Regions from separate parts of the Shewanella sp. 10N.261.52.F9 genome, predicted to be linked through region 3. Evidence: predicted binding sites of a transcription regulator. Region 3 holds the regulator's gene; each other region holds the start of a gene.
The links. Region 3 encodes LexA, which represses DNA repair genes until DNA is damaged. Its sites were predicted from a motif close to TACTGTATNNNNATACAGTA; they were not measured.
Positions count from the first base shown of each region.

Region 1: a site for LexA is predicted at 1,641-1,660, ahead of recN (DNA repair protein RecN). Genes of this name have one in related genera too.
Region 2: a site for LexA is predicted at 1,953-1,972, ahead of AB4298_RS03370 (YebG family protein). Genes of this name have one in related genera too.

Region 1 is NZ_JBFRNX010000012.1:264,687-275,195, forward strand. Features, by position in the region: gene recN (DNA repair protein RecN) at 1-1,599, opposite strand, end outside; gene AB4298_RS08930 (response regulator) at 2,110-3,732, opposite strand; gene AB4298_RS08935 (ATP-binding protein) at 3,901-7,488, opposite strand; gene AB4298_RS08940 (AEC family transporter) at 7,705-8,661, opposite strand; gene AB4298_RS08945 (LysR family transcriptional regulator) at 8,802-9,704, shown strand; gene AB4298_RS08950 (hypothetical protein) at 9,875-10,063, opposite strand; gene AB4298_RS08955 (YjaG family protein) at 10,133-10,509, opposite strand, start outside.
Region 2 is NZ_JBFRNX010000004.1:91,131-101,639, reverse strand. Features, by position in the region: gene AB4298_RS03385 (PqiB family protein) at 1-560, opposite strand, end outside; gene AB4298_RS03380 (paraquat-inducible protein A) at 538-1,179, opposite strand; gene AB4298_RS03375 (paraquat-inducible protein A) at 1,166-1,798, opposite strand; gene AB4298_RS03370 (YebG family protein) at 1,984-2,274, shown strand; gene msrC (free L-methionine (R)-S-oxide reductase MsrC) at 2,361-2,816, shown strand; gene proQ (RNA chaperone ProQ) at 3,103-3,741, shown strand; gene prc (carboxy terminal-processing peptidase) at 3,775-5,820, shown strand; gene pepN (aminopeptidase N) at 5,894-8,455, shown strand; gene AB4298_RS03345 (DUF2835 domain-containing protein) at 8,545-8,772, shown strand; gene AB4298_RS03340 (DUF1302 domain-containing protein) at 9,089-10,509, shown strand, end outside.
Region 3 is NZ_JBFRNX010000008.1:214,192-224,700, reverse strand. Features, by position in the region: gene AB4298_RS06815 (cytochrome c oxidase subunit 3) at 1-145, opposite strand, end outside; gene AB4298_RS06810 (cytochrome c oxidase assembly protein) at 142-717, opposite strand; gene ctaD (cytochrome c oxidase subunit I) at 720-2,324, opposite strand; gene coxB (cytochrome c oxidase subunit II) at 2,334-3,902, opposite strand; gene AB4298_RS06795 (cell division inhibitor SulA) at 4,375-4,911, opposite strand; gene lexA (transcriptional repressor LexA) at 4,908-5,528, opposite strand; gene plsB (glycerol-3-phosphate 1-O-acyltransferase PlsB) at 6,122-8,545, shown strand; gene mtr (tryptophan permease) at 8,545-9,801, shown strand; gene AB4298_RS06775 (AraC family transcriptional regulator) at 9,840-10,509, opposite strand, start outside.

The DNA.
Region 1 (10,509 bases), on a different contig from region 3:
TAAGCGGGCTAACTCTTCAATACGTTGGGTCTTATCAAGCGCGATCATTGAAGTCTCGGTTTTACCGGCTTTACTGCTTTTATTGACAAACATATGCTGGTGACCATTACCGGCAACTTGTGGCAAATGGGTCACACAAAATACCTGCGTTGACTCGCCAAGGCTGCGCAGCATACGACCTACAACCGCAGCCGTTGGCCCTGAGATCCCCACATCCACTTCATCAAAAATTAGCGTCGGCGTAGAGACCTTTTTAGCAGTGATCACTTGAATACCTAAACCGATACGTGACAGCTCACCACCTGATGCAACCTTAGCAATAGGTTGTAATGGCTGCCCAGGGTTAGTTGAGACCATAAATTCAATGTTGTCACAGCCTGTTGGCGTAACGACAGCTTCGTTAAAGTTAACTGCAATGTTGAACTTACCTTTTGGCATGTTCAGCTCATGAATAGAATGAGTCACTTGTTTATCAAGTTCTTTAGCGTAGCGGCTACGGCTTTGGCTAAGCTTTTTTGCATGTTGTAAGTATGCATCTCGGCTAGCTTGTAACTCTTGCTTAATATCATCTAGCTTATCGTCGTCAGAGCCTAAATCGGCTAGTTCTTCTAATAAGGTTTGATGGTAACTATATAGCTCAATGCCGCTGACTTGATGCTTACGGGCTAACTGCATAGCTTTAGAGATCCGTTGCTCTAAGTGAGCAAAATATTCAGGATCGAGCTCTAAACCATCTAGATAGCGTTCGATTTCGCTACTGCTTTCTTGCACTTGAATTAGGGCATCGTTCAGCATTGACACCACATTGCCTAACTCTGGATCGTAATTTTCTAGATCTTGGCCTTGGCTAATACTGGTATTAAGCAGTGACTCAACGCTGCCTTCATCGCTTTCTTGCAGTATGTGTAGCTGGCTGCGACAAAGCTCAATTAACGCGGTGCTATTAGCAAGCTTTTTGTGTTCAGCCTCAATCGACTCAAATTCACCTTCAGTAATCGCAAATTCATTTAGTTCTTCAACTTGGTATTGCAAAAGTTGTTTACGAGCTAGGCGTTCTTGCTGTGACATCTGTAATTGGTGCAAGTGCTTCTCAATCGTCTTACATCTGTGATAGCTGGCAGTTACGCTATCGATAAGCATCTTATGGTTTGCATAGCTATCTAGCAGAGTCAGTTGATGCTCACTTTTAAGCATGGCATGGTGTGCATGCTGGCCGTGAATACCAATAAGTAGCTGTCCAAGTGCCTTGATTTGCGCAAGTGGTACTGGATTACCATTGATATAGGCTCGTGAACGTCCGTCGCTGCTTATTGTGCGACGTAAAATACATTCATCATCAAGTTCAAGATCGTTATCTTCAAGCCAGCGTTTAGCTGCTGGAGTATCATTTAATAAAAAACGGGCACTTACTTCGGCCTTAGTCGCATCAGGTCTAATAGCATTGGCGTCAGCACGATTACCTAAGCATAACCCGAGGGCATCGATAGCAATCGATTTACCCGCGCCTGTTTCACCAGTAATACTGGTCATGCCGGCTTTAAAATCTAGCTCTAGAAAACGCACAATAGCAAAGTTGTTGATACTGAGTTGGCAAAGCATAGTGATGTCCTTTTCAAAACACTGTATAACTACACAGTATATACTGTTTATCTATACAGTAAATACCTGGTTGATAAATCCATTGAGGTTTATCACGTTTTCATTTTTACATTGCTTGGGCTTTTAGGTGAATTTCGTTATGGCTATGTATTGCTATATTGTCGATTCAACCAAATTTTTATTGGCTATTTAAAGCTGTTTTATATCACGCTTTATGAGTGTAGGGATAAAAGGTTGGATTTTCAAAAATTGAAAACTTGTGCTTAATTTTAATTAGAGAGGGATTGCCAAATAGCACTGCTGTGGTTAGTTTTTGAATGAAAGCACCAAGTATTTTTTGTTTGGTGCTACAAAATGACGTGCTCTAAGCGGTAGTTTCACAGTTACCAATCGCCAACCGCGGGTCTCAAGGCATGTGTCTACGGTGGGCAACGGGAACCACTTTTTTGGATATGACTTGTCGTTAAGAATAACGATGTTCTAAAGAAAAAAGTTCTTACCTATAAGCGCTTAATCAACTCGCCCTTTGCATTTATCTAATGCTGATTGATAATACTCTTGGTAGTTAATTGTTAAGAGCTCATCTTCCACGTAAAGCTGCCTCACCACATTGTCGCAACGCTGAATGATTTCTTTTACCTGAACAACGCCATAGCGCCTTGGCCAAACGTAAGTCAACGACTTGATAATGTTTAAGCATACCGTTTTTAGCAGTGGTGCAGTTTCGTTAATGACCAAATAGGTTTCTAATAAAGTGACCTTATCAAGGTCGCCATTTTTAACCATAAGATACTGCTCTTTTAACCAGCTTTTTTTATCTTCATTATGGCTTTTTAAGCCTTCTAACATGGACACTTTGCTGGCAAAAATAATTTGGTTACTTTCATAGCCTAGGTTTTGACTGCACCAGCTTATAGCTTGGTTAAACTCATTTTCAACACTCATGATATTAAGCAACCAAGCGTAGTGATAGGTGGCGTAAAAGTGCTGAAAGCACTCTTTGTTGTGCAGGTTCTTAAGTAGGCTGATTGCTGAACGGTAAAAACCTAACTCCATTGAAATATGCGCTTTAATCAGCTCAATTTCGTGGGTAATAGCTTCATTTTCGGTGCCAATAACTGAGCGAAGGTGGTGTTTAGCTTCCTCTAATAGCGCCGCTTTATTCGTAGCAAAGCGTGCTTGATACAAGATCACACGGATTAAGCTGAGCTTACTGTAGTCATTATTGCGGTATGTATCTTTATTGATCTCAAGGTACAAACGATAACGTGCGAGTGCTTGTGCATAGTCTTCAACTGACAAGCATAAATTGACGATAATTAACTCTCGTTCTGAGTTGCCGGGTACAATTTGACTTGCGAGCTCTAAATGTGAAATGGCAGCAGGTATATCACTGTCTTTAAGCTTGATATAGGCAGCTTCAGTCTTTACCTGTGTATCGTTTGGAGAAGCGATTAACAGCTGGTTTATTATCTTTTCGGCTTCAGTAATTTGGCCTAAGTTCGCCAATGAGTTGGCTAAACCTACTTTGGCCCAATCTAAATCTTTTTTAGCTAGAGTTGACTGATAAACGGATTTTGCCTGTTCGTGGCGCTGTAAAATTGTTAAGAAAACACCACGAAATCGTTCAATCACAAAGTAGTATTCAGGATGAAATGGTGCCATTTCATCGCAAAGTTGTAAGCCTTGCTCTGCATCAAGTAATCGCTCTGCTGCATAAAGGCCTGCTAGTTTATGTCTGCGACGTATCGCCATCGATAAACGTTGCTTTAGCGTAATAGCATTAAACGGTTTTAAAAGGTATTCATCGGGTTTTAGCTCGATGATAGGCCGTACTGTGGCGGCTGAATTATCTCCGGTGACCAAAACAAATACTGATTCATCAGTAAGCAATTTCAAGTGCTTAAACTCTTCAAATAGCTGCTTACCATTCATCCCCGTACCAAAGTTAAAGTCACAAATGATCACATCAAATTGTTTGTTTGATGCAAGATCGAGTGCCAATTTGGCAGACTTAGCTGTGAGGACGTTAACTTCTAAGAATCCTAGTTTGACCAACATGCTCTTAATGGTGAATAAAAAAGTTGGTGCGTCATCGATAACTAGGAGTTTAAGAGTTTGAAAAGATTGCATCGCTATTTTGATCCAAACGAATAATGAGTTTGTTCGCTTAGCTATAGCTAAGCGAGAAAAGTGGATTGTTATTGGCAGAGATCTACGCCGCCAGCCATGGGTTTAGTCATAATCAGTTTTATTGTCATTTTCATGACTAAGCTGATAATTTTGATTAGCACAATATGTTCAATTGAGTTGTGTACTAAGCCAGCTATTGATGGCATTAACGACGTTATCTATTTCTTTATTAAGTGCTGAAATAGCTGTAGGTGTATTAATTTCGGTGACGGTTTCACAATGCTCTGCCGCTGCTGCAAGTTGGCTTAACCCAAGTGCATTTGCTGCGCCCTTAATGCGATGCCCTAATGCTTGCAGTGGTATTTCGGCTGTTGCAATTTGTTGCTTGTCAGCGAGTAACGAGTCTCTAACTATTGCTGACAGCTCTAACTGCTCTTCGTCGCTATATTCGCTTAACCATTCCAACTTGTCTTGATTTGCATCTGGGAAAACCTCAATGCAGTATCGACTAACCGTCTCTTTTAAAAGAGTGAAGGGATAGGGCTTATACATGACTTCGGTCATGCCAGCATCATTGGCTTTTTCAGCCACTAAGCGTGAGTCTTCAGCTGTGCAGCCTATTATAGGTAAGTCAGCAAAATCAGGCCTTGCACGTAATTTTCGTACGAGTTCATAGCCATTTAAATTAGGCATATGACAATCTGTTATAAGCATACTAACGCTGTTACGATTAGCTGATAAATACAGCAATGCTTCTATACCGTCATTAACAGTTACAACATCTACTCCCAGTTTTTTCAGCTGTTGTTGGAATAAAAATCGATTAATTGGATCGTCGTCAGCCACAACGACCGTGCCACTGTACTGGTTGCTGGCGGCGGAAGATTGTAAGGCTTGATTATTGTTTTTTAATAGCACTTGTCTTAACAGCAGATCGGGATAAATGTTGGTTGTAGACGAGGTTGATGAGATCTGATTATGACTCGTCTGTAGTTTGATCCCCCAAGCTTTTAACCAATTATTAATCATTTCATCATGACTCTGTGCATCAGCAATTAATACTTCATTTAGCGTAGAGAACATTGTTGGCAGCTGCACATTAACTTGAGTGCCTTGGTTAAGCTTACTGTTTACTGTAATTTGGCCGTTCATAAGCTCCACTAAATGCTGCACAATTGACATGCCTAACCCTGTTCCGCCATATTTTCGGTTAATACTGGCATCGGCTTGAATAAATGGTTGAAACAATGTTTTTTGTTGCTCTGTGCTCATGCCACAGCCGCTGTCTTCAACGGTCAGCAGTAGCGCTTCTGGTGTATTGCTAACGATGACTTTAATAAAGCCTTGCTGGGTAAACTTAATCGAGTTACTCACTAAATTATTAATAACCTGACTTAAACGCATCCAGTCTAGTGTTGCGTAACATTGAGAGGTTGGTTGCCAATCAAGAATAAAATTGATTCTTTTGCTTTGAGCACTGGCTTCAAGCAACCTCAATGTAGTACCAATCTCGTTAAATATATTACCGGAATATAAATCGAGCTGTAGCTGATCTGCTTCCATTTTCGAGAAGTCTAAAATGTCGTTAACAAGCCCCTTTAATCTATCTGCAGAAGACAGCGCGTTACTCATTAACTCTTTGTTCTTTGCCGATTTTAATTCAGGATTCAATAGTTCCATTAAGCCAATCATAGCAGCGAGTGGTGTTCTTAGCTCGTGGCTAATAATCGCTAAAAATGACTCGCGTGCTTTTAATGCGTCGACGGCTTGTCGTTGTGATCGCTTAAGCTGCTCTTTACGTTGTTTTAGCTCTGTAAAGTCTGCAAATACAGTGATGTGATACTGGTGCCCGTCGTTGTAGTGAACGATTTCACGCGAAACACGATAGTATTTACCATCAATTGTGCAGTCATTTTTACCTATGTGTAGGATCTCGTTTTTGATGTCAGGGCCAGTAGAATTAATGACATCTAGAAACGAGCATGCAGTCCCGTTGGCAATACAGTTATTGTTCACACAACTCTTGAAACAATCGTTGTAAGCCTTGTTAGATAGTAGGGCTTTACCGTTTGAATCGGAGATCAGCACCATTCCCGGAAAACTATTTAATACGCTAGTTAGCCACTGCATTTGGTCGTGATTTTTTTTACTACTTGCGCGAGCTTCTGTTAAGTAGCCTTTTAGTTTTTTGTTCCATAACAGACCTGCCGATATCACAATTAAAATAAGTACGAGTAGGGATAAAACTGTGCTTTTAGTCTGCTTTTTATCATAGCCATATTGAGTATTAATCTTTTTATGATTCTGTACAGCAAGATCAATTTCATTTTTTGTGGTTACGTCGATAGCCACGTTAAGCATATTTCTTAGAGCATGAGACTCTGAGTTAAGTTTAATGCCTAGCTGACTTATTGGTGTGCTGTCATTATTAATCAGTTCAAAGTCTGTTTCATCACCGTAATATAAATAATGTTCAGCTATGCTGTCTGGAATATATGCATGGGTGATAACACCTTGCTCAATATCTTTTTTTAATACTGAAAAATCAGAATAAACTGCTAAATCAATACCTTTAAATTTGTCTGTTTCTAGAACGGATAAATGAGTCGTGCGGTCTAAAATAGCGATTTTAGGTTGTTTGTATTGTTGGGTCGTACGAATGTAGGACCATTTTATACTATGGAATGCATCGGTAGTTGTAAGCTTATTATAGGTATCATTCGCTGCGATAAAGCGTCCTGGAATAAGATCGACTTCAGCTTCTTCTAGCATCAAATCGACATCACGACCATTAGGATAGACATACTCGAGATTTAGCCCTGTTTTTAGAGCAAATATTTTCATGACATCATGTATGTAACCACTAATTTCACTGCTGCCTTCTTGTCTATAAGATAAAGGGTAGAGATCTTCTTCTATCGTATAGCGAATCGACTTTCTGCCGTATTGTTGATAAATACTTTCAATGGTCAACTCATTATGCAACATACTCAAGTTGCTAAAGTTAAATGGATTGATGACTTTAGCTTGCTGATACTGCAGTTGATATTGATTGAGGATCCCCATCAAAATCGCATTGTCTTTAGCTGTAATAAATGAGGACAAAATCGGTTTAGTATTTTCATTAAACACTATATCGCCTAGCCAATCGCCAACTGCAACGGTTTGATAGTAATGATGTACAGCGCCAAAGTGGATCATTGCACTGTCGGCTTTGCCTGTAGACAGGTGATGGATAAGGTTATCCAATGAATCGACTTTAGTTAGTTTTTTATAGCCGTTTTCAGCTGTCGCGGCACAGGAAAATGATCCATCAACACAAACCCAGTGCATGTCTTGCGCAGAGGTATTGCGATAGCTTGAATTGCGTAACCACTGTAGTTTGTAATTTTCAAAAACAGGCGTAGAAAAGAGCAAGTTTTTTTTACGCTGAGCTGTAGGTGTAAAACCTAAAGAAAGATCTGCTTCACCTGAAGATACAGCTTGATGCAGTGAACTTAAGCTATCGTAACCTTTGAATTCTATTGCAATATTTAAAACACGGCCGAGTTCTTGTAAGTATTGAGCATAGACGCCTTCTGTATCTGGCTCATCGATATTCCAGTGTGTGCGTAACCCGGTGTTAGGCATTGCGACAATGAGTGTTTTTTTCTGTTCGAGAAACGTCTTCTCTTGTGAATTAAGAGTAAAAGATTGCGCCATTGGTGAGATAAATAAAACGATGGTAAACAGCAGAAAAGAAACAAACTTTGTCATTTTTTGAGCAGTGAATAAAAAAAGGTGGCGAATAATAATCTACAAATTACTTTTTGACCAATTTATTTTTGTCATTCTTTGGGGTTGGTAAAATCTGATATATCGCCCTGATTATATTAGCGTAATAGAGGCTACATAAAGGTTGGGTTAGTTGTTTTTTAGGCGGATATTTGTTGCATAATTGCTGCTTAAAACAACACCTTTATAAAGCGATTCCTAATGTAGTAAAAATCGTTCTAATAATGGCAATGTGATAAAGGTGATAATCGTGCCTAATAAGATCCCTTGCGCACTTGTTATCACTTGAGTTTGATAACGTTGAGCGAGTAAGTAAACACTTGCTGCTGTTGGTAACGCAGCCAAAATAACCCCCATAGCTATCAATTGCGCTTCAACATTTAAAGATAGCATCAATATGTAGGTAAAGGCTGGTTGAGCCACCAACTTAATAAGGTTAATACTACTGATATCGAATGCTTGTTTAGCGCTTATAAACTGTGGTGATGTTTGATACTGGCCCGACTTAGCTAACACCATACCAATAGCAAATAACGCACAGGGGCTGGATGTCATTCCTAATTGGCGGATCATTAACGCAAAGCTATCGGGTAAGGTGATGCCTATTGCTGAGATTGCGATCCCCAAAAGGCTACCGACAACAATCGGGTTTTTTACTAAAGCTAAGCTAATAATTTTGGCTGCGCTGCTTTGTTGAGTCTTATTGATCATTTCTAGTGATACTAAGGCAACGGCAAAGATTAACACCGAAAGCAAACTGGCGATGGCGGCAGCGGCAAGTGCAATTTGTTCGCCAGGAAATATCATCGCCATTAGAGGAATACCGATAAATGCGGTATTTCCAAATGTGGCGTTAAGGGCACGCATTGTTGCAATTGCAGTTTGCTGAGGGTTAAAGAGTAATGACACGATAAAGGTGACTACGTAGCTCATTAACATCGCTACACTGAACCCCGCTATATAACCCCAATGCAAAATATCATTGATAGGAGTTTGAGCTAAGGTGATCAACATGATGGCTGGAAAGGCAATATAATACACATATTGATTGAGTACTTGATCGGTTTCAGTTGGCAACAGTTTGGCTTTTTGCACTAGAGTGCCTAAAAGCATGATACCGAATACGGCAAGTAGTGGCGTTAGTATCGCTGGCATACGTCTATAAAATATCGATTTTTTTAGTAAAGGGATGCTAATAACATTGAGCTAGCACACTATCATAATTATGCTTTGGTATACTATAGAGGCTCTATTATTACTGGGTTTTATTGTTTTAACGCTAAGGTCAATTATTGATGAGTACCAACTTTGGTTTGGAATTACAGCTGATTTACCAATTTGTGCATCTAGTTAATGCGGGCAGCTTTTCTCAAGCAGCTAAAGAGCTTGATATGCCTATTGCGACAGTTAGTCGAAAATTGACCAAGTTAGAAACGGTATTAGATAAGCAACTGCTGATGAGGAATACTCGTAAATTGAGACTGACTGAAGAGGGGATTGCGTTGTTTCAGCAGTACCAGTCTATTGTTGCTCAATTTGACAGTATCAGTGGAGCAACGGTAGATAAGCCTGAAGGTACGCTACGTATTGCAGCGCCAGTATCTATTGTCTCAATGATTTTTATAAAAACATTAAATGAGTTTTGCGAAACTTACCCAGATATTCAATTGCATATTGCTCAGAACAATAACGTAATAGATTTAATTGATGAAGGCGTTGATGTCGCGATTGTTGGCGGAACTCAGCCAGATTCTTCTTGGATCTCAAGCTCTTTAGGTGTACTCAATTACGGCCTCTTTGCATCGCCGCAATATATTGCTAGGGCTGCTAAGTTAACGCATCCGAGTGAACTTGAGCTGCATGATTTAATAAAAGTGTGGCCTTTGTATAACTGGTCGTTAAAGCATCCTAATGGAGAGTCCTTCTATTACGATGGTAACGCTAAACTGACCTTAAGTGATTTACACGGTGCTGTAGAGGCAACTGTAGATAACGGCGGCATTCTTTACGGTCCGGAGTTATTTGTCAAAAAGCAGTTAGCGACTGGACAGCTGCAAATGTTGTTACCAGAGTGGATTGGTGAAAAAAGACGAATTTCAATTTTGTACCATCAGCGCAGTCATCAACCATTAAAAGTAAAACTGTTTATTGAGTTTATGCAGTCTAAGGCAGAAAGCTTGTTTTCAATGTATAGCTGAGTTATAGCAATCAGTATAAGAAGTTGATCTACTCAGAGCGTTTTTGGCAACTAATTCAAGGCGAATAGCGGAAGTAATGGCGATTCCCTTACGAGGCTATTTAACGCAGAAGTAGGCAGCCAAAAACGCTCCAGAATGGCGAGTTTTAGCGATTCTGATGCTGCGACTTTTTACAAACAAAGAGTGCGCTTAACCGTAGAATAACTATGCTCTTCACTCGCTGCGAGCGGCATGGATGCAGCGAATGTCATTAAAGCAGGAGCACTTAATGACCTTGCCTCAGAAGCGCTAAATTCTCGCTGAGCGACCAAATCTTTATACTGATTGGTATTATTACTTGTTTTGATTTTTACAGACATTAAAAAAGCGCATTGGATTAACCGCAATGCGCTTTAGTTTAAAATTAACTGTAGCTAACTGGCTTGAACTTATTTACTGGCTTCAATACCGATATTTGATACACCAATCTCTACGATTTCACGGCGTAACTCTTTAATAAAGTCAGCCTTCATATGGAGATTGTCTTCAATGATATCTAAAAGAGAGCTTTGCATCTCTTTTTCTTCTTGCATCACTTCATGAGCAAAGATGTAATCATCGAGTGCGTCTTCATTATCAAACTCTTGCTCACAGGTTGCTTCAATATAGTTTGCAACTGTGGCTGAAGAGAGTTTACTGATATTGACGATATCTTCTTCAACTTTACTTTGTAGCGCACTGATAAGTGAAGTGAGTGCGACAACGGCGTCCATCGCAGGGTAGACACCATATACATCAAAGTCAGCCGGTTCTGGTGTGTTAGCCT
Region 2 (10,509 bases), on a different contig from region 3:
TAACCAACAATTTGGCCAACTGGGATTTGTCGATAAAATACTGGCGAACCCACATCTAAGGAGCCTAATTTATCTGAGGTAATATTAACTATTAGGCCTTCTACGCCCGGGGTAATGACTGGCGCTTTAGTCTCGGCTTCAAAGTAGGTTTCTGACTTTCCTTCACCGGGTAAAATACTGATGTAATTGCCCGAAAAAAGCGTATCTAAGCCTTCAACACCAGTAATCGTGGCTTTGGGTTTGACCAACCAAAACTTTGTACCTTGATTAATAAAAGGCTCTGAACGATAGTCCATAATCACTTTTACATCGACGCCCTGTAGTTGGTCGTCAATACTCATATCAACCACTTTACCAACAGTTAACCCTTGGTATTTTACTAAGGTTTTACCTATGTCCATACCCGTAGCACTAGGGAAATGGATTGTGACTTCAATACCTGACTCACGAATGCTTTTGACACCGAGCCAAGCACCGAGTGCCAGTGCAATAATAGGTAATAACCAAATCGGTGAAAATAGTTTTTTCTTGACGATTTTAGGTGTTTGTACTTGAGTCATTTTTTGCTTCCAATCTATCCCAGAGTAAACGGGTATCTATGACTTTTGCAGCGAGCTGCGTGAGTAAAATTACTAAGGCAAACGCTGTTGCAGCTGGGGCAGGTTTTGCATCTAACAATTGTCCCATATTAACCACTGCAACAGTCAGTGAGATCACAAAAAGGTCGAGCATTGACCAGCGTCCAATCCATTCAATAATATGAAAACCAGTCATTAACTTCTTTTTTGAAATAGGTAATTTAAAGGTAATTGCTGATAAATAAATGGTTAAACCAACAATTTTTAAAATTGGTACCAAGATACTCGCAGTAAATAAAATGATGGCAATAGGGATCATATCAGTTTTAACTAAGTGGGCGATCCCTGAAAAAATGGTGTCTTGTGTTACACGACCTTGATTAGTCAATGTCGTTATTGGATAGATATTAGCTGGAATGAGTAGGACTGCAGCAGTGATGAGTAGTGCCCAGCTTTTTTGCACACTGGCGTAGTCACGAATAATTAATGGTGCATCACAGCGACTGCATGTCCTAGATTTGCAACAAGTCACCTTATTACACGTTTTGCATAAGGTTAAACCAATGTCTTTTCCCAACGGGCCGCCACTATTTATGCTCATCAAGAAAACTCCACATGTGTTCCAAGTCGTATTCCCGCATTAAAAACAGCGTCATAATAAATAGCATAGTAAAACAGAACGTACCGAAGCCAAAAGATACTGTCGCGAAGTCGGCCAAATTGAAAGCTGCGACTAAAAAACTGATAACGTAAATTTCAAGCATTGTAAGCTGGGTTAACAATCCTTGCATTTTTAATAATTGTTTTAAGGTTGTTCTTAACATCATTGACGTTAGTCCGAACTTGATAATGAGGATCTGACTTAATATAGAGATTAATAATAACCCTGGTGCAACAACGGCCGAGATTAAAACAGCTACTCCAACGAGCCAGTAACCTTGGTAGTAAACGGCTAATGCGCCTTCTAACACGGTCGTGGTTCTCATGCTGCCGAGAAATTCAAGTTCCAACACGGGATATAAATTAGCAGGTGCAAAAAAGAATACGGCAGTTAAACATAGAGCTAGCATACCGTTTATAGAGCAATAAGGAGTATCGTAAAGCGGGGTATGGCAACGAGGGCATAGCGCACGCACACCGCTAGGCAATGCACGCTTCCTAATCACAAGATCACACGATTGACATAATGTAATACTACAATCTTCGGTTTCCATTCCCATCCGTTTTGTATTCAAGTGGACAATACCTACGTTGATTTCAATGCAAATCATGGCTTTTGACACGTATGCTTTTGAAAATATTGAGCCATTAACCACAGAAGTTTATCAGATAATCAAGAAAACTTGCATAAGAAGTTCAATCTATGAGACTCTTTACTGTATATAAAAACAGTGTGAGGTTGGATATGGCCGTTGTAACTCAATTTGTAGTGGTTAGAGAAGGGGTTGAAAAGATGACTTTTACATCTAAAAAGGAGGCTGATGCCTACGATAAGATGCTAGATATCGCTGACAATCTGATTCCATTTTTATCTAAAAGTGAACTTGACTTAGCAGAGAACGATATTGAAAAGTTAGGTTTTTTCCTTGCTCAACATAAAGATGATTTACAAGTTTTGTTAAAAGGTGGTTCGTTAGATAAAAAAGTGACGCCTAAAAAAACACCAAAAAAAACCGAGAATAAAGAGCCTAAATAAAACCGCTTGAACAAATGACTCTGTTTGTTGTTAGAATGCTGCAATTATATTTTAGCTTTAGATGAACTTGTTGGGGATTGTTAAAGGTGAATGATTTTTACGATACGTTGAATAGACAGGTCCAGGCGTTGTTCGAAGGTGAAGATGACATCGTTGCGGCGCTTGCTAATTTTTCAGCATTATTAAATGACAATATGACAGATCTAAATTGGGTCGGTTTCTATTTATTGAAAAATGATCAATTGGTACTCGGGCCGTTCCAAGGTAAAGTGGCTTGCACGCGTATTCCTATTGGAAAAGGCGTGTGTGGAACAGCGGTCGCTATGAATATCAGCCAGCGAATAGATGATGTTCACCAGTTTGAAGGTCATATAGCATGTGACAGTGCAAGCAATTCGGAGTTGGTTGTACCGCTAAGAAAAAATGGAACTGTTATTGGCGTGCTCGATATTGATAGCCCATCGTTATCAAGATTCAGCGAAATTGATCAACAAGGCGTCGAAACTTTGGTTAAAAGTCTCGAAATCTGCCTATTTGGTTAAACTACGACCAATTATCGCTAATTGTAGGTCGCAATCATTTGAAGCCTCTCTATAATAAGCGGTTTGAGTAATGAAAAAACTAAACACTGACAATTCAGCAAATGAATGCATGGAGTTTAGGCTTTTATGTTGCTAAGGTAGGTTTGGTTTTAGAGTGTAAAAACAAATGTTAACGATTTTTCATTTGTGCTTTTAGCTCTGATCAGACAAATATAAACGACACATAAACTGAACTCAGCGATAGTGCTTATCAGTGGTGTCCCTTTTTTAAACTGTGGAAGTAAAGATGGAATCAACAGAAAAGTTGACCGATACCAACGCTATTCTTGCGTATTTGTACGAAACATTTCCTTTATGCTTTATAGCTGAAGGCGAAACTAAGCCATTAAAAATTGGTTTGTTTCAAGATTTAGCGGAAAGGTTAGCTGATGATTCTAAAGTCAGTAAAACTCAGCTGAGAATCGCATTAAGAAGATACACTAGCAGCTGGCGTTATTTAAAGTGCGTGAAAGCAGGCGCACAACGTATCGATTTAGATGGCAACGAATGTGGTGAATTAGAGCAAGAGCACATTGACCACGCGGCAGCTACACTAAAAGAAAGCCAAGATAAAGCGAAGGCTAAACGTCTTGCTCAAGCTAAGACTGCAAATCCAACAGCTAAAGCTGCTAAAAAACCAGCTAAGAAGCCTGTTGCTAAACGTCCTAAGCCTGCAGCAAGCAGCAAGCCTGCTAAAGAAGCGGTAGTGGCAGAGAACTTAACACCTGCAGTATTAGCTGAATTAAAAGCCAATCAGCGTGTTAACGTTAAGTTAGGTAAGGCACCAGTTGCTGGTGTGATTTTGGACATTAAGAAAGAAGATGTTCAGGTTCAACTAGACTCTGGTTTAACCATCAAAGTTAGAGTTGAGCACATACTGCTGTAATGGCTTAGAAGCATATAAAGGAGTAACTTGTTGATGCGAAAACTTTCTCTGGCTGTATCTATTGCCGGTATTTTTGTCGGATTCTCGGCATGGGCCGTAAGCCCTACTATTCAATTCAGCGAGTTGCCCGCTCTTAAGCAGGAACCGCAGCACAAAGTAGCCAGTAAACGTGTTACTGGTCTCTTCACTCGTTCACATTACCATCGTTTTGATATGGATGATGTGTTTTCTGAGCAAGTATTTGATCGTTATTTGAAGCAATTAGATTACCGTAAGAATGTTTTACTACAGTCTGATATTGATGGTTTCAAAGGCTATTCAACACAATTTGACGATATGCTAAAAAGCGGCGACTTGAATCAAGCTTACGCTATGTACGAGCTTGTTCAAAAACGTCGTTACGAGCGCTTTGTCTATGCATTATCTTTACTAGATGAAGAGATGGCATTTGACGTTGCGGGTGACGAATATCAGTACGATCGGAAAGAGGCGAGTTGGCCTAAAACTGAAGCTGAATTAAATGAGCTTTGGCGTCAACGCGTTAAATACGATGCGTTAAACCTTTCTCTAACGGGTAAAAACTGGGACGAAATTGTTGAAGTGTTAGAAAAGCGCTATAACAACGCAATTAAACGTTTAAGCCAGACCAAGAGTGAAGATGTATTCCAAGGCGTAATGAACGCGTTTGCTCGCACTGTTGAGCCACACACAAGTTACCTGTCACCACGAAACGCTGAACGTTTCCAGATGGAAATGAATCTAAGCCTAGAAGGCATTGGTGCCGTTTTACAAGTTGATGATGACTATACGGTAATTAAGAGCCTTGTTGCTGGCGGCCCAGCGGCTTCAAGTGAAAAATTATCGCCAGAAGATAGAATTATTGGTGTTGGCCAAGAAGGTAAAGAAATTGTTGATGTTATTGGCTGGCGTCTTGACGATGTTGTCGAGCTGATTAAAGGGCCTAAAGGCAGTAAGGTTGTATTAGAAATCTTGCCTAAGAAAGGCGGCACAAGTGCGAAAACATTTGAGCTAACAATTGTTCGCGACAAGATTCGTTTAGAAGATCGCGCAGCAACATCAAAAGTCATTGAACCTACAGAAGGTCCATACGCAAACCGTAAAGTAGGCGTGATTCAAATCCCTGGCTTTTATATGGATTTGTCTAAAGACGTTTCTAAAGAATTAGCAGAATTAAAAGAGGCCAAAGTTGAAGGGATCATTATCGACCTTCGTGGCAATGGTGGCGGTGCGTTAACAGAAGCTACACTTTTAACTGGTTTGTTTATTGAACAAGGCCCGGTAGTCCAAATTCGTGATGCCAATGGTCGTGTGACACAAAATCGTGATAACGATGGACGTGTTACCTATGATGGTCCGTTAACCGTAATGGTTGATCGTTATAGTGCTTCAGCATCAGAAATTTTTGCTGCGGCATTACAAGACTATGATCGTGCGTTAATTGTTGGTGAGTCGACATTCGGTAAAGGTACTGTTCAGCAACATAAGAGCCTAGGCCGAATCTACGATATGTACGAAAAACCAATTGGTCATGTGCAATATACGATAGCAAAGTTCTACCGTATTAACGGCGGTAGTACACAGTTGAAAGGCGTAACGCCTGATATCCCATTCCCAAGTGCTTTAGAGCCTGGTGAGTATGGTGAAGCGGAAGAAGAAAACGCGTTGCCTTGGGATAAAGTACCTGTTGCACAATACGGCACATTGGGCGAAATTTATCCTCAACTGATTGCTAACTTAGATGGTAAACATAAAGACCGTATTAAGAGCGATGTTGAATTTGGTTATATTTTCCAAGATATTGCAGAGTTTAAAGAAAATCACGACGATAAAACTGTGTCATTGGTTAAGAGTGAACGTTTAGCTGAGCGTGACGATAACGACCAAAAGCAACTTGACAGAGCTAATGACAGGTTAGTACGCGCAGGTGAAGAGAAAGTGAAGTCATTGGACGACATCCCTGATGACGTTGAAGTCGCTGATGCGTTCTTAGATGAAACCGCATTTATTACTCTGGACTTAGCTGATATTGAAAAGCTAGCCAAGAACCAACAAAAGTAAGATTGACTCAATAAAAAAACGCGCTTAATGCGCGTTTTTTTTAATCAAAAATTAATAAGAAAGAGGTTTATTCATGTCCCAGCCACAAGCTAAATTCCTCAAAGATTACCAAAAAACACTATTTCAAATTAGTCATATTGATTTAGACTTTTCCTTGGCTCAAGCGCAAACCCAGTTGATTGCGACAAGTAAAGTGATTCGTCATGGTACACATAGTGATGCGTTAGTATTAGCCGGTGATGATATTGAGTTACTCAGCGTTACAATTGATAACCAGTCTGTTGATTATATACAGCGTGATGGCGAACTTATTATTGAGACAAGCTTGAATGCATTTGAATTACAAATCATCACCAAATTAGATCCAGAGGCTAATACGAGTCTTGAAGGTTTATATATGTCCGACGGCGCATATTGCACTCAATGTGAAGCGGAAGGATTTAGACGTATTACTTACTTCCTAGACCGCCCAGATGTATTAGCTATTTACACAGTTCGTATTGAGGCTGATAAGCAAGCTTTTCCATTTCTACTGAGTAATGGCAATTTAGTTGACAGTGGCGATTCTAATGACGGTTTACACTTCGCTAAGTGGCATGACCCATTCCCAAAACCCGCTTATTTATTTGCATTAGTTGCAGGTGATTTTGATCTATTGGAAGACAGTTTTACGACTTGCAGTCAACGAGATGTTAAATTGCAAGTGTTTGTTGATAAAGGAAATTTAGATAAAGCTCACCATGCTATGGCATCGCTTAAAAAGTCGATGGCATGGGATGAAAGCCGCTTTAATTTAGAATATGACTTAGACATTTACATGATCGTCGCAGTTGATTTTTTCAATATGGGGGCAATGGAAAACAAGGGGCTCAATGTATTCAACACTAAGTTTGTTTTAGCAGATAAAGACTCAGCTACAGATGATGATTATCATGGTATTGAATCTGTTGTTGGTCATGAATATTTCCATAACTGGACAGGAAATCGAGTAACTTGCCGTGATTGGTTCCAACTAAGCCTTAAAGAGGGGCTTACTGTATTTAGAGATCAAGAGTTTAGTTCAGATTTGGGCTCTCGTGCAGTTAATCGTATTCATGCAATTAAAGTCATGAAGAACCAACAGTTTGCAGAAGACTCTGGACCTATGGCACACCCAATTAGACCAGAGTCAGTTATTGAGATGAATAACTTTTACACCGTTACCGTTTATAACAAAGGTGCTGAAGTTATTCGTATGATGCATACTTTGCTTGGAGAGAGTGGCTTTCAAAAAGGAATGGCATTGTATTTCGAGCGTCACGATGGTGAGGCTGTAACATGTGATGACTTTGTGGCGGCGATGCAAGATGCAAGTGGCATTGATTTAGCGCAATTCAAACGTTGGTATAGCCAAGCTGGCACGCCACAAATTGATGTACAGGAAGAGTACAACTCAGAGACTCAGTGTTATACATTGACCTTGCTACAATCTACTCCGGACACGCCGGATGGTTCTGCTAAATTACCGCTGCATATCCCATTTGATATTGAGCTTATTGACGTTGCAGGCCAATCAATTGTTAATAAAGTCCTAGATTTTACGCAGGAGAAACAACAGTTTAATTTTGAAGGGCTAGAACAGAAACCTATTCCATCTTTACTGCAAAATTTTTCAGCTCCTGTAAAACTTAATTTTGAATACTCTGTTGAACAGTTAGTTCACATAATGCGTTTTGCTCAAAGCGAAGTCGCTAAATGGGAAGCTTCAGTAGCGTTATTTAGTCAATCCATTTGGCAAAATATAGAGCGCTTGCAGGCGCAGCAAGCGATGTTTATCGATCCAAGAATAGTTGATGCTTTTAAAGGGGTATTGTTAGCACAAGATCTAGATAAAGCCTTAATGGCGGAGATATTGACCTTAGCCAGCGCAGGCTCATTAATCGAACAAAATGATATCGTCGATCTAGATAATCTTAAAATAGCACGAGAGTTTGTTGTACTGGAGATCGCCGCAAACTGCGAAGACGAGCTGTTAGCTATCGTACGCGAGTTAGCAGGTATTGATGATGCTGCAACACGAGCTTTGAAGAACGTTTGTTTGGCCTTATTGCTAAAAGTTGATAGTAATTATGCATCACTTGCTGAGCAGCAATATAACAATGCTGAAAACATGACTGATAGCTTAGCCGCCTTAAGCGCTTTGAATGGTGAATCTTCTGCTATTCGTGAGCAACTTATGGCTAAGTTTGAACAGAAGTGGTTGAAAACGCCATTAGTTATGGACAAGTGGTTAGGATTGCACGCGACATTCACTAACGACAATTGTATTGATAAGTTGAAATCTTTATTTGATCATGAAGCGTTTAGTTTTAATAATCCTAATAGAGTTCGCTCGTTAATTGGTATCTTTGCAGCAGCAAATACTTTTGAATTTCATCGTCATGATGGATTAGGCTATCAATTCTTAACGGATGCAATTATCAAACTTAATACTTTGAATCCACAAGTTGCCGCGCGGATCATAACGCCTTTAATACAATTTAAGAAATTTGATTTGGCGCGTCAGCAATTAATGATCAATGAGTTAAACCGAATTCTTACGGTCGATGATTTATCAAAAGATCTATATGAAAAAGTAACTAAGGCGTTAGTTTAGACGTTAGATTAGTCCTAGAGTCTCGACGTCCTGTCTTTTACATGCAGCGTCGAGACTAAACTATTTGTAGCGAGCAATAGAGTAAGAAATTGTCTAGTCAACATCAATTCCAATTTGGGTTAAATATCACTTACCAAGAGTTTCTACCTTATTATCGAGGAGAAATTAATAAGGTTGAAGTCATTGATCTCACAGGGCGCACGCTTTGGATTAATGCGCGGCATTTTAGACCTTTTTTAACAAGTGTCGGTATTAAGGCGTATTTTCGTATGACCATTGATGCACAAGGAAATTTAATTACTCTAATTAAAATTTAGAGTAATTACTTCAAACGGTCGATTGCTTTAAACAATCTGCAGTATCTATCTGTTGAACTTGTAAGTTATTGTTAAATATGTGTATATGAGTTCAACACTAGCCCTTTCTAAATTCACCTATTACTGATTTAAATCTATTGCTAGAAACTAGTCTAAAAATCTGCTTTAAGTAACGAAATCTTTTAAAGATTTTCTATGTTTCATCCTTGCTCACTCTGTATAAATGCTGTAACAATGGTGTTACCTGGAGGCTAACGGTATGTTGGCTATCAATTCCTATAACAATAGAATCCAGCAGGTTACGGAGAGAAGCTAAATGAAAAAGGTTAAAAACGGCTTTAATAAGTCGACGCTCGCTTTGGGGATCGTTGCGGCGCTCAGCTTTGGCATGACTAATCATGCAAATGCTGTCTCATTTAATTGGGGGGAGGTAGAAGGTACATTCGACTCGACTTGGACTGCTGGTGCAAGTTGGAGAACTGAAGGTCGTGATTGGGATAATCAAATTGGTAAGGTAAATCACCCACGATTTGATTGGTCCGGATATTCTGCTTTTGGTAATACGAAATACAGCTCTGCTGAGATCTGGGCGCAGCCCGGTTCTTATTCAAGCAATGGTGATTTGAGTAATTTGTTGTACTCGCAAGGCGATACAACTTCAGAAATTTTCAAAGGCCTGCACGAGTTATCATTGAAATACCAAAACTTCGGTGTGTTTGCCCGTGGTATGTATTTCTATGATAGAAAAATGAATGATGGTGATTTTGGTTTTAATGATCCTTTAACGGGTCAAGAATTTGATCCATGTGAAGATAGCAAAGCATCTGAAGTTCAGTGTAAAGATATTCGCTTACTCGATGCGTTTGTTTACGCTGATTTCGATTTTAACGATGGTGCTAATCCACTATCAATACGTGTTGGTAATCAGGTTGTCTCTTGGGGAGAAAGCACACTGATTGCCCACGGTATTGGTGTTATTAACCCTGTCGATTTAAACATTCTAAATGCGCCTGGCGCAGAGTTAAAAGAAGCGTTTAGGCCACAAGGTATGGTGTGGGCGTCATTTGGTGTCACCGACAACTTATCTGTTGAAGGTTTCTACCAATACGATTGGGAACCTGTTTGGGTACCGACTCCAGGCTCATTTTTTTCGACTAATGATTTTGCCGGATATGGTGGCTACAGCCAAAATGCTCAGTTAGGATTTAACGCAAATCCTGACATGAATCTTGATTTCTTAATGTCAGAGTACAATGCCCTTGTCGGTATGGTTGGGTCTGGCCAGGTAGATGCTGCAACCTTGGCATCACTTGCATTAGCGTACCCAACAAAGGCTACACTGGTTGAAGATCCTGCTGAAGCGAGCGATGATGGTCAATGGGGTGTCAAACTTGGTTACTATTCTCCCGAATTAGGTGAAACAGAGTTTGGCCTTTACTACATGAATTATCACAGCCGTCGTCCCCTTATTAGTGGTACAACAGCAAACTTTTCTCAAGAAGCTATTGGCCGAGATCTTCAGCGCCTTGGTGGTAAAGCTCAGTCTGGCGAGGCGATGACTCGCGAAGACTTGTTAGCATTAGAAACTTTCTCTAAAGCTCAGATTGTTTATCCAGAAGATATTCAATTAATGGGTGTAAGCTTTAATACGCTGGTAGGTGATACGTCAGTTGCAGGTGAGATTGCTCACCGTTTAGATGAGCCTCTGCAGATCGATGATGTTGAATTGCTATTTGC
Region 3 (10,509 bases):
TATAACCGCCGCTGGTACTGTCGGTCTTTAATTCTGATACATAGCTGCCAGCACCAAACGCGATTAGAAATAGGCCGATAGCCCCAATAATCGGCCAAGCGCTCTGGGCGGGAACATAATAGTTTTCATGTTTTTCTATAGTCATCTTGCGGCTCCTTGCTCTACAGCAGTGCTGGCGACATAGCCCTTGTCGGTGATGTTGTAGAGGGTATAAGAGAGGGTCAAGGTTGATATTGAATCCGGTAACTCGGGATCCACAAAAAATATCAGTGGAAGATCAGCTTCGGCTTGGGCCGTTAATACTTGCTGATTGAAACAGAAGCATTCCGTTTTATTAAAGTAGGCGGCGCCTTGTCCTGGCGATACCGACGGAATTGCTTGGCCAACAATATGTTTAGCAGACAAATTTGTCGCAACAAAATGGGTCCGAATAAGCTCACCGGGGTGAACTTGCATAGTGTTGACCTCAGGTTTGAAGGTCCAAGGCATGTCGCTTTGTACCTGAGACACAAACTCAACGGTGATGCTTCTGCTTTTATCGATGACGACGGGCTGATAAACGCTAGCGGTACTTTGGGTTTTGCCATTAATCCCCAGCGCGTCGCACAGAACATCGTATAAAGGAACAAGCGCAAACCCAAAGCCGAACATGCCCAGAGAGCTAAAAATTAGCACTATGATCAGTTTCTTATTAGATTTACGCTGCAACTTATCCATGTTTACTTCACCTCTGGCGGTGTAGTAAATGAATGGTAAGGCGCAGGACTTGGAATGGTCCATTCCAGACCTTCTGCTCCTTCCCATGGCTTAGCTGGCGCTTTCTCTCCACCGCGAATACATTTAATCACCACTGCTAAGAAAATCAGCTGTGACAGACCAAAGGCAAACCCACCAATCGACACAATTTGGTTAACGTCGGCAAATTGAATCGCATAATCAGGGATCCGTCGTGGCATACCGGCAAGCCCGAGGAAATGCATCGGGAAGAACAATACGTTTACTGAGATCACTGAACACCAAAAGTGCCAGCGGCCTAGGCTTTCGCTGTACATATTCCCGGTCCACTTAGGCAGCCAATAATAGGCTGCAGCCATGATGGAGAATATCGCCCCAGTGACCAGCACATAGTGGAAATGCGCCACCACAAAGTAAGTATCGTGGTATTGGAAATCCGCAGGGGTGATTGCCAACATGAGTCCGGAGAACCCACCGATGGTGAACAAGATGATAAAGGCGACCGCAAATAACATAGGGGTTTCAAAGGTGATTGAGCCTCGCCACATAGTGGCTACCCAGTTGAACACCTTTACGCCCGTTGGCACCGCAATCAACATGGTGCAATACATAAAGAACAGCTCTGCAAACACCGGCATGCCTGTGGTAAACATATGGTGCGCCCAAACCAAGAACGACAAAATAGCGATACTGGCGGTGGCGTAAACCATCGACGAATAACCAAATAAGCGTTTACGGCTAAAGGCGGGCACAATGGCGGAGATGATACCGAACGATGGCAAAATCATGATGTAGACTTCTGGGTGACCAAAGAACCAGAAAATATGTTGAAACATGACTGGATCGCCACCACCGGCCGCATCAAAAAAGCTGGTGCCAAAGTATTTGTCGGTAAGTACCATGGTGACCACGCCCGCAAGTACTGGCATCACAGCAATCAATAAGAATGCGGTGATAAGCCAAGTCCATACGAATAGCGGTAGCTTCATCCATGTCATGCCCGGCGCGCGCATATTAACGATGGTCACGACTACGTTAATCGCACCCATAATTGAGCTTATGCCCATAATATGCACCGCAAATACAAATAATGCTGTGCTGTCTGGACTATAGGTGGTCGACAACGGTGCGTAGAAGGTCCAGCCAAAGTTAGGTCCGCCTCCTTCCATAAATAGTGAGCTTAGCAGGATTGAAAATGCGAAAGGCAAGATCCAAAAGCTCCAGTTATTCATCCGCGGTAGCGCCATATCTGGCGCACCAATCATCATAGGAATTAACCAGTTAGCCAAGCCTGTAAAGGCCGGCATTACCGCGCCAAATACCATGATCAAACCATGGACTGTGGTCATTTGGTTAAAGAAGTTAGGCTCAACTAATTGTAAGCCTGGTTGAAATAGTTCTGCTCGGATTACCATTGCCATGGCGCCGCCGGTGAGGAACATGATGAAACTAAACCATAAATAAAGCGTGCCGATATCTTTATGGTTAGTGGTTAATATCCAGCGCATAATGCCTTTCGGCGCCCCATGATGGTGGTCATCATGGTGATCGTCGTGAGCGGCTGGTGAATCTTGTGTAATTGTGCTCATTTACATCCCCTACTTAGCGTGACCATCGACATCTGATGCTTGTACGGCATCGCCAGAATCATTACCCCAAGCATTTCGCTCAAAGGTAATCACTGCGGCTATCTCTTGTGGCGTTAACTGCTGCGCAAACGCCTGCATAGCAGTGCCCGGTTTACCATTAATCACAATCTCAAGATGGTCGGTAACAGGCCCTTTAATAACAGGACTACCAACGAGCGATGGGAATGCGGGTGGTAAGCCTGCACCTGTGGCTTGGTGGCAAGCAACGCAACTGGTCATGTAGACTTTCTCGCCCATGGCCATCAGTTCATCCATGGTCAAATCATCTAGCACCACTGCGGCAGCTGTTGCGGCAACAACCTCGTTCTCTATCGATTGAGTATCATCTAAGGTGGCTGGGAGGGTTGTTGGTGTGCCTGCATCGTTAGCACTTGTATCGGCAGCAACATCAGTTGCAGCGTTACCATTTGCATTGATATCGGCAGCTTGCACCATCTCACCAGAATCATTGCCCCAAGCGTTACGCTCAAAGGTCACAACAGCAGCAATTTCGGTTGCAGTGAGCTGTTGTGAAAACGCCTGCATTGCAGTACCAGGCTTACCGTTGACCACAATATCAATATGACCAGCAACTGCGCCTTTGATCATTGGACTGCCAATAAGTGATGGGAATACACCAGGTAGGCCGGCACCATTAGGTTGGTGACAGGCGGCACAGCGAGCCATATACACTTGCTCACCTTGACTCATTAGCTCTTCCATTGTCAGAGTTTGCGACAAGGCGGCTTGGGCTGCAGCTTCAGCGTTACTCGCTTCTTGCTGTTGGGCGATTAGCCAAGCGTCAAAGTCTTTTTCTGATAAGGCTTCAACCACAATGGGCATAAAACCGTGGTCTTTACCGCATAGCTCAGCACATTGACCACGGTAGATCCCAGGTTTATCAATCTTGGTCCATGCTTCATTAATAAAACCGGGATTAGCATCTTTTTTAACGGCAAAAGCGGGTACCCACCAAGAGTGAATAACGTCTTCAGAAGTCATTAAAAAGCGCACTTTACGGTTAATAGGCAGCACTAATGGCTTATCAACTTCCAGTAAGTAGTTTTCGCCTTTAGTTGCATTGCCTTCAATTTGGTCCCTCGGAGTCGAAAGTAAACTGAAAAATGATATGTCTTTATCGAAGTAGCTGTAATGCCACTTCCATTGGGAACCCGTCACTTTAATGGTGAGATCGGCGTTACTGGGATCTTCCATAGCAATCAGTGTTTTGGTTGCCGGAATGGCCATACCGATAAGAATAATGAAAGGCACAACAGTCCATAAGATCTCGACTTTAGTGCTTTCGTGAAAATTGGCGGCAACAGCGCCTTTAGATTTGCGGTGGTTGATCATGGCATAAATCATTACGCCAAATACCACGATACCAATAGCACAACAGATGTAGAGAATTATCATGTGGAGGCTGTAGACCTGACCACTGATATCCGTAACACCTTTTGTCATATTAAGTGGCATTTCTGATGCAACAAGCGCGGGCGTAAATAGTAGCGCTAGCACACTATACAACAATTGCTTCACTAGACTTCTCCTCTGTCAACAAGACAAAGAAGAGTCACACAGTAAGTCTCTGCTCTATGTAAACTCTTCAGTTCCCAAAAAAGCAACGATGACTTCAAAGTGCGCGAGTGGTTTTGTCAAACTTGTCGTACTAACTTAATTACGACAGCGACTATTGTATATTCAGTATTTACTACTGCTTTGTATCACCACATTGGCACCTACGGCTGAAATATATCAGGCCGATTTCAGTCTCAATTTGAATCATAATTTGTTTGTTATCAAACTAAAGACCGACGACTAAATCGTTCGGATATAACAAAATATCGTTGTTATCACTTCCTACACTACTTGGTGTTTAAATATTGATCAAGATCACTTTTCGATTGATTTACCGAATAACGGAAATAAAAAAGCTCTCATATGAGAGCTTTTTTATTACTGTATTTCTTTACTAGAAAGAATAGATTAGCAAGGTTAGCAACAAAATTTATTAATGGATGCCACCAAACAGAGAAGCTTGTGAAAAAGCATTATCCTGTATGTTAATTGCGCTACTTGGTAAGTGACCATTTACATTTTCAGTATTATTATCGAGAGTGTTCTCGATAATAATGCCTGCTGCACGAGCACTTTTTGCCACAATTTGTAATCGTCTGCTATCGCGAGCATCAAGTGAGGATGTCCAAGTAATCACTGCACTAGAAGTGCCGCTAGTTAACGCCTTTTCCATTGCCCATAAGGTTTCAACTTCATCTTTTGCGTGGACTAATAAAATTCTGTCCATACGCACACCCGCTGCGGCTAACATTTGTTTATAACCAATATTTGGCGGGCTAATGAGTACAATCCAGCGACCCTGTTGGCTTAGCTGCGAAAGCTGTGCACTAATCTGTTTCAGTTCATCACGGCCTTGGGTTTGGGTAACCATAGTCGTGATGTCGTTGATAGGATTGTTTGCCAATGTGGTCGATGGCATATCTTGCCAAAGACCTGGGTGGCGCGGGCTTGTTCCCATTAGTTTATTCATTGCCAGTCTCCATTGCGGATCACACCAACAGCTAAACCTTCAATGCTTAAACTTTGGTTTGCTAGATCCACTTCAATTGGTGAGTAGTCTTCGTTTTCAGCGTGTAAGAAAACTTTATTGCCCTTTTTCTCAAAACGCTTAACGGTAACATCGTCTTCGACTCGTGCTACAACAACCTGACCATTTCGAGCCTGCTCTATCTTATGCACAGCTAACAGATCACCTTCGAGAATACCGATATTCTTCATGCTGTCACCGCGAACTCGCAGTAAGAAGTCTGCAGCAGGACGGAACATTGCTGGGTCAACTTGATAATGTTGTTCAACATGTTCTTGAGCCAGAATAGGTTCACCCGCGGCCACTTGGCCGATAAGTGGTAAACCTAAATCGGTTTCTTCAGTGCTTTCTTGGGTTAATTTAATACCACGCGAAGTGCCCGGCATAATTTCAATGCAGCCCTTTTTGGCTAGCGCTTTTAAATGCTCTTCGGCAGCATTGGCAGATTTAAAACCTAAACGTCGAGCTATCTCGGCACGGGTAGGTGGCATGCCTGTATCAGCAATATTACGTTTAATTAGCTCTAAAATTTCTGCTTGGCGTGGTGTTAGTGGTCTCATTATTAACCCTGTCTTTCTATACAGTACCTGTCAGTATATACAGTAATTTTATGAGTGCAAGTAATAACCAGATATAACTTTTTTCTAGGTGTGGGATCCAGTTTCAAATGAAATAAATCCAGCGATATGAAATTGATAACTTCTATCTCATCCGATATCCACTAGAGAGGTACTCGGTAATTGGCTTAACAGCCGTTTGATGCTGGTTAGCGTCCTTAATTGGTTGAATAGATCAGTTTCATTGTCTCCGGATTGCTGCGGATAATTTCATGTTATCTCGGTAAGAAACAATGTAGTTATGCGGATTTTAGTCGTTAAACTATTGATTTAACATTAGAGGTAGTTTCATTTCCAACTGGATCCCACAAAAGGATTCTATGACATTAATGGCACAGTGGACGGTCAACAAGATGAAATAAGCATGAACGTAATTTAATTGGGTGTTATCAGCAGTTTTTACATTTTTTGTTTGTAAGTCTTTGTTCTATAAATATACAAGTCGGATTATGTGTATAAACAATACAATCGCGCAAAGCGTTTCAATATCTGGTATTCTAGCGCCTTATTAGAAGCGACTAACATTGCATATAAACATGTCCAAACAAGACTCTCTTTGGTTTAAATCTTTACGCTGGTTGCAGCGCAAATTGGTGCACACTGTTGTTGTGCCTCACGATCCATTTGACGATCTCAATCTTGATCCGAGTAAGCCACTCGCCTATGTCATGAAAACGGAGTCCGTTAGTGATATTGCGGCTTTGAGTGAAATGACTGCCAAACTCGGATTACCAAGCCCTTATGAGGACTTGGAGGTTAATGGTGTTAAAGCGCCTAGAGTTGTTTGTTTAGAGGGCAGTAAGCCACTTTTTGGCCAACGAGAAGGTGGAGAGCAATATATTGATTGCTTCAAACGCCTACTCAGCGTGCATAAACAAAATCGTGAGTTAGATATTCAGTTGGTGCCGGTAAGCCTTTATTGGGGGCGTACTCCTGGTAAAGAAGATGACACCATGCGCGCGGCAGTGCTTGAGCGCCAAAATCCAACGTGGTTACGTAAGTGCTTGATGATTTTGTTCTTAGGCCGTCATAACTTTGTGCAGTTTTCCAATGCGGTTTCACTGCGTTACATGGCTGATGAACATGGTACTGATAAGCGTATCGCGCAGAAGTTAGCTCGTGTTGCGCGAGTGCATTTCCAACGTCAACGTAAAGTGATGACGGGTCCACAGTTGCCAAAGCGTCAGGCACTATTTCACTCACTGCTAAAGTCAGAATCTATTACTAAAGCGATTAAAGAAGAAGCTGCGAGCAAAAAGATTTCCGAGGCAGAAGCGCGCGCTAAAGCCATGGAATACTTGGACGAAGTCGCTGCAGATTACTCCGACAGCCTAGTTCGTATTGCCGAGCGATTCTTAACTTGGTTATGGAACAAATTATATAAAGGCATCAACATTAAAGGTGCCGAGCAAGTAAGACAGTTACACCATGACGGCCATGAAATCGTTTATGTGCCTTGTCACCGTAGCCATATGGATTACTTGTTACTGTCTTATATTCTTTATTATCAAGGCATGGTACCGCCGCATATCGCTGCGGGTATTAACCTTAACTTCTGGCCTGCAGGCCCAGCGTTCCGCCGTGGCGGTGCTTTCTTTATTCGCCGTAGTTTTGGTGGCAACAAGCTATATACCGCAGTATTCCGTGAGTATTTAGATCAGCTATTTACCAAAGGCTATTCGGTTGAGTATTTCACCGAAGGCGGGCGTTCGCGTACAGGTCGTTTATTAGCGCCAAAAACCGGTATGTTGGCTATGACCTTGAACAGCGTGCTGCGTGGTGTTGAGCGCCCTGTGACTTTGGTGCCAGTGTATTTGGGCTATGACCATGTAATGGAAGTCGCGACTTACCACAAAGAGCTAAGTGGTAAGAAGAAAAAGAAAGAATCTGTGTGGCAGGTATTTGGTGCTATTCGCAAACTAGGTAACTTCGGTCAGGGCTATGTGAACTTTGGTAAACCAATTACCCTACACAATTTCCTAAATGAACAAGCTCCAACTTGGCGTGAAGATCTTGCTCAAGATCCAGAGCAGAAACCATCTTGGTTAACCCCAGTGGTTAACACGCTTGCTAATCGAGTCATGACCAATATCAACGGTGCGGCTGCGGTAAGCTCTGTCACCTTAACCAGTATGGTTCTATTGGCGTCTGAGCAAAATGCCCTAGAGCGCTCGCAGCTAGAGAAGCAGTTGGACTTGTATCTAACTATTCTGAAAGAGCAGCCTTATACGGAATATACCTCTGTACCTGAAGGCACTGGACATGATTTGGTTTCTCAAGGCTTAGAGCTTAAGAAGCTGCAAATTGAAAGCGATCCGCTTGGCGATATTATTTCTATCGATCAAAGCATCGCGATCACAATGACTTACTATCGCAATAACATTATTCATTTAATGGTACTGCCATCGTTAATTGCTGCTTGTTTATTACGGAAAGAAAACTGCAGTCGTAATGATGTAGTGAGTATCGTTAACGACTTCTATCCACTGCTTGAAGCTGAGCTATTCATGGGGATAGAAGAACCAAGTCTATATGCGAACCAAATCTTAGATATTTTCGTCGCTCAAGGACTAGTTGTTGAAGCTGAGCACTTTGAAGTGGTTGATAGCAACATTAATCAGCTACTGCTGTTATCGGGTACGATTAGTGAAACCATGCAGCGTTATGCGATTTTGTTTAACTTACTTGAAGTTAAACCTAATATGGAACGCTCTGAGCTTGAAAAAGACAGTCATCGTCTAGCACAAAGATTAGGCGCGCTTCACGGTATTACTGCGCCAGAGTTTTATGACAAGAAGCTATACGCTACGCTGAGTGTCAAATTGAAAGAGCTAGGCTATCTAGCAGACAACGAAGGGTGCGCGGATATCAAACGTATAAAAGAGAGAGCGAACTTATTGTTACGCTCATCCGTAAGACAAACTATTGTCGATAGTGTACATGCGGAGCAAAAAGCTTAATGGCAAATCATATGAATGCAGCCAAAAATAAGGTTGCTGGTAAATCGCTATTAGGTGGAGCAATGATCATTGCTGGTACAACGGTAGGAGCGGGTATGTTCTCGCTACCTGTTGTAGGTGCTGGCATGTGGTTTGGTTATTCAATGGCAATGCTATTGGGTATTTGGTTTTGTATGTTGGTGTCGGGTTTGATGCTACTAGAAACCAATTTGCATTTTGAGCCAGGTGCTAGTTTCGATACGTTAACTAAAACCACACTTGGGCAGTTTTGGCGTATTGTAAATGGTCTATCTATCGCATTTGTACTGTATATCTTAACGTATGCTTACATCAGTGGCGGTGGGTCGATTGTAAATCACAGTCTTGCAGGCTTAGGTATTAATTTGCCTCAAAGTATTGCAGGTTTAGTGTTTGCTGGAGTGTTGGCAGCAATAGTCGTCATTAGTACTAAAGCGGTTGATAGAATTACTACTGTAATGCTCGGTGGTATGATAATCACTTTCTTCTTAGCGGTTGGTAATCTGCTGATTGATATCGATACCTCTAAGCTATTTATGCCTGATGGTGAACAAAGTTTTGCGCCATATTTGCTTGCTGCTTTACCTTTCGGTTTAGCAAGTTTCGGTTACCACGGCAACGTACCTAGCTTAGTAAAGTATTACGGTAAAGAGCCTAAGACGATTATCAAAGCGCTATTCATTGGTACTTTCATTGCGCTAGTCATTTATAGTTGTTGGTTGATGGCGACCATGGGGAACATTCCTCGTAGCCAATTTATCGATATTATCGCGCAAGGCGGTAATATGGGGGTGTTAGTTGGTGCCTTGTCTGAGGTAATGGCAAGTAGCTGGTTAAATACTATGTTGACCTTGTTTGCTAACCTAGCTGTAGCGTCATCTTTCTTAGGGGTGACCTTAGGCCTATTTGATTATTTAGCAGATCTATTTGGATTTGATGAGTCGCGTGCAGGTCGTTTAAAAACTGCAGCGGTGACTTTTATTCCGCCAACTATTCTGGGTTTGTTATTCCCAAATGGCTTCTTAATTGCTATTGGTTTTGCGGCGCTAGCGGCAACGATTTGGGCGGCAATTGTCCCCGCAATGATGGCCTATAAGTCACGTAAGATGTTTGCCGATAATGACAGTTTCAGAGTGCCAGGCGGCACACCTTTAATTGTATTGGTGATTATTTTTGGCTTGGTTACAGGTGCTTGTCACCTATTAGCAATGGCCGGTTTACTTCCTGTTTATGGCTAAGCCTTTAGCCAACATTAAGCATTAATCCAAAGCCTCTTTTAAAGAGGCTTTTTGTTTTTTAGATTAAGTCTAGCGAGGTATTGAGTCGGTGTTTGCCTACGAAAACGGGTAAAAGAGCGACTGAAGCTGTGACTGTTGCTATAACCGAGTAATTTAGATATTTCCGCAAGCTCTCGGCCTTCCAACATATACTTTATTGCTTGATTACACAGAATATAGCCTGATAGATAGGTGAAAGTGAACCCGAGTTTTTGCAGTCGCCTTTGCAGCTGTTGACGTGAAATATCAAAAAGAGCTGCCACAGTATCAACACTTGGTAAGCCGTAATAACGTGAATAATTAACCATTTCGTATAACACCTTAGGGGTGTCAGTTGGTTGTGGCATATTCAAATATTTTTCTAGTTGAGAAAGTGGGATGGCAGCTGTAAGAGGTTCAGGGGTATAAATATAATCATCTGTCGACATCAGTAAGTCATCAATATCTAACCAAATCTCGGTTTGCGGTGCATTCCATGTCACAGGGCAGCCAAATAATGTTTCAAGTGCTTGTTGGTTAATCGGTGGGCCACTAAGTCTTACTTTTTTAGGTTGGTAATGGTCGCCTACATAGTGCCTGATGGCGTTAAATAGAGTTAGTGCGACTCGCAAAGAGTCATGGGCACGAGCTTTATCTTTTACAAAAGGATTGTTATAGCACCACTTCAAT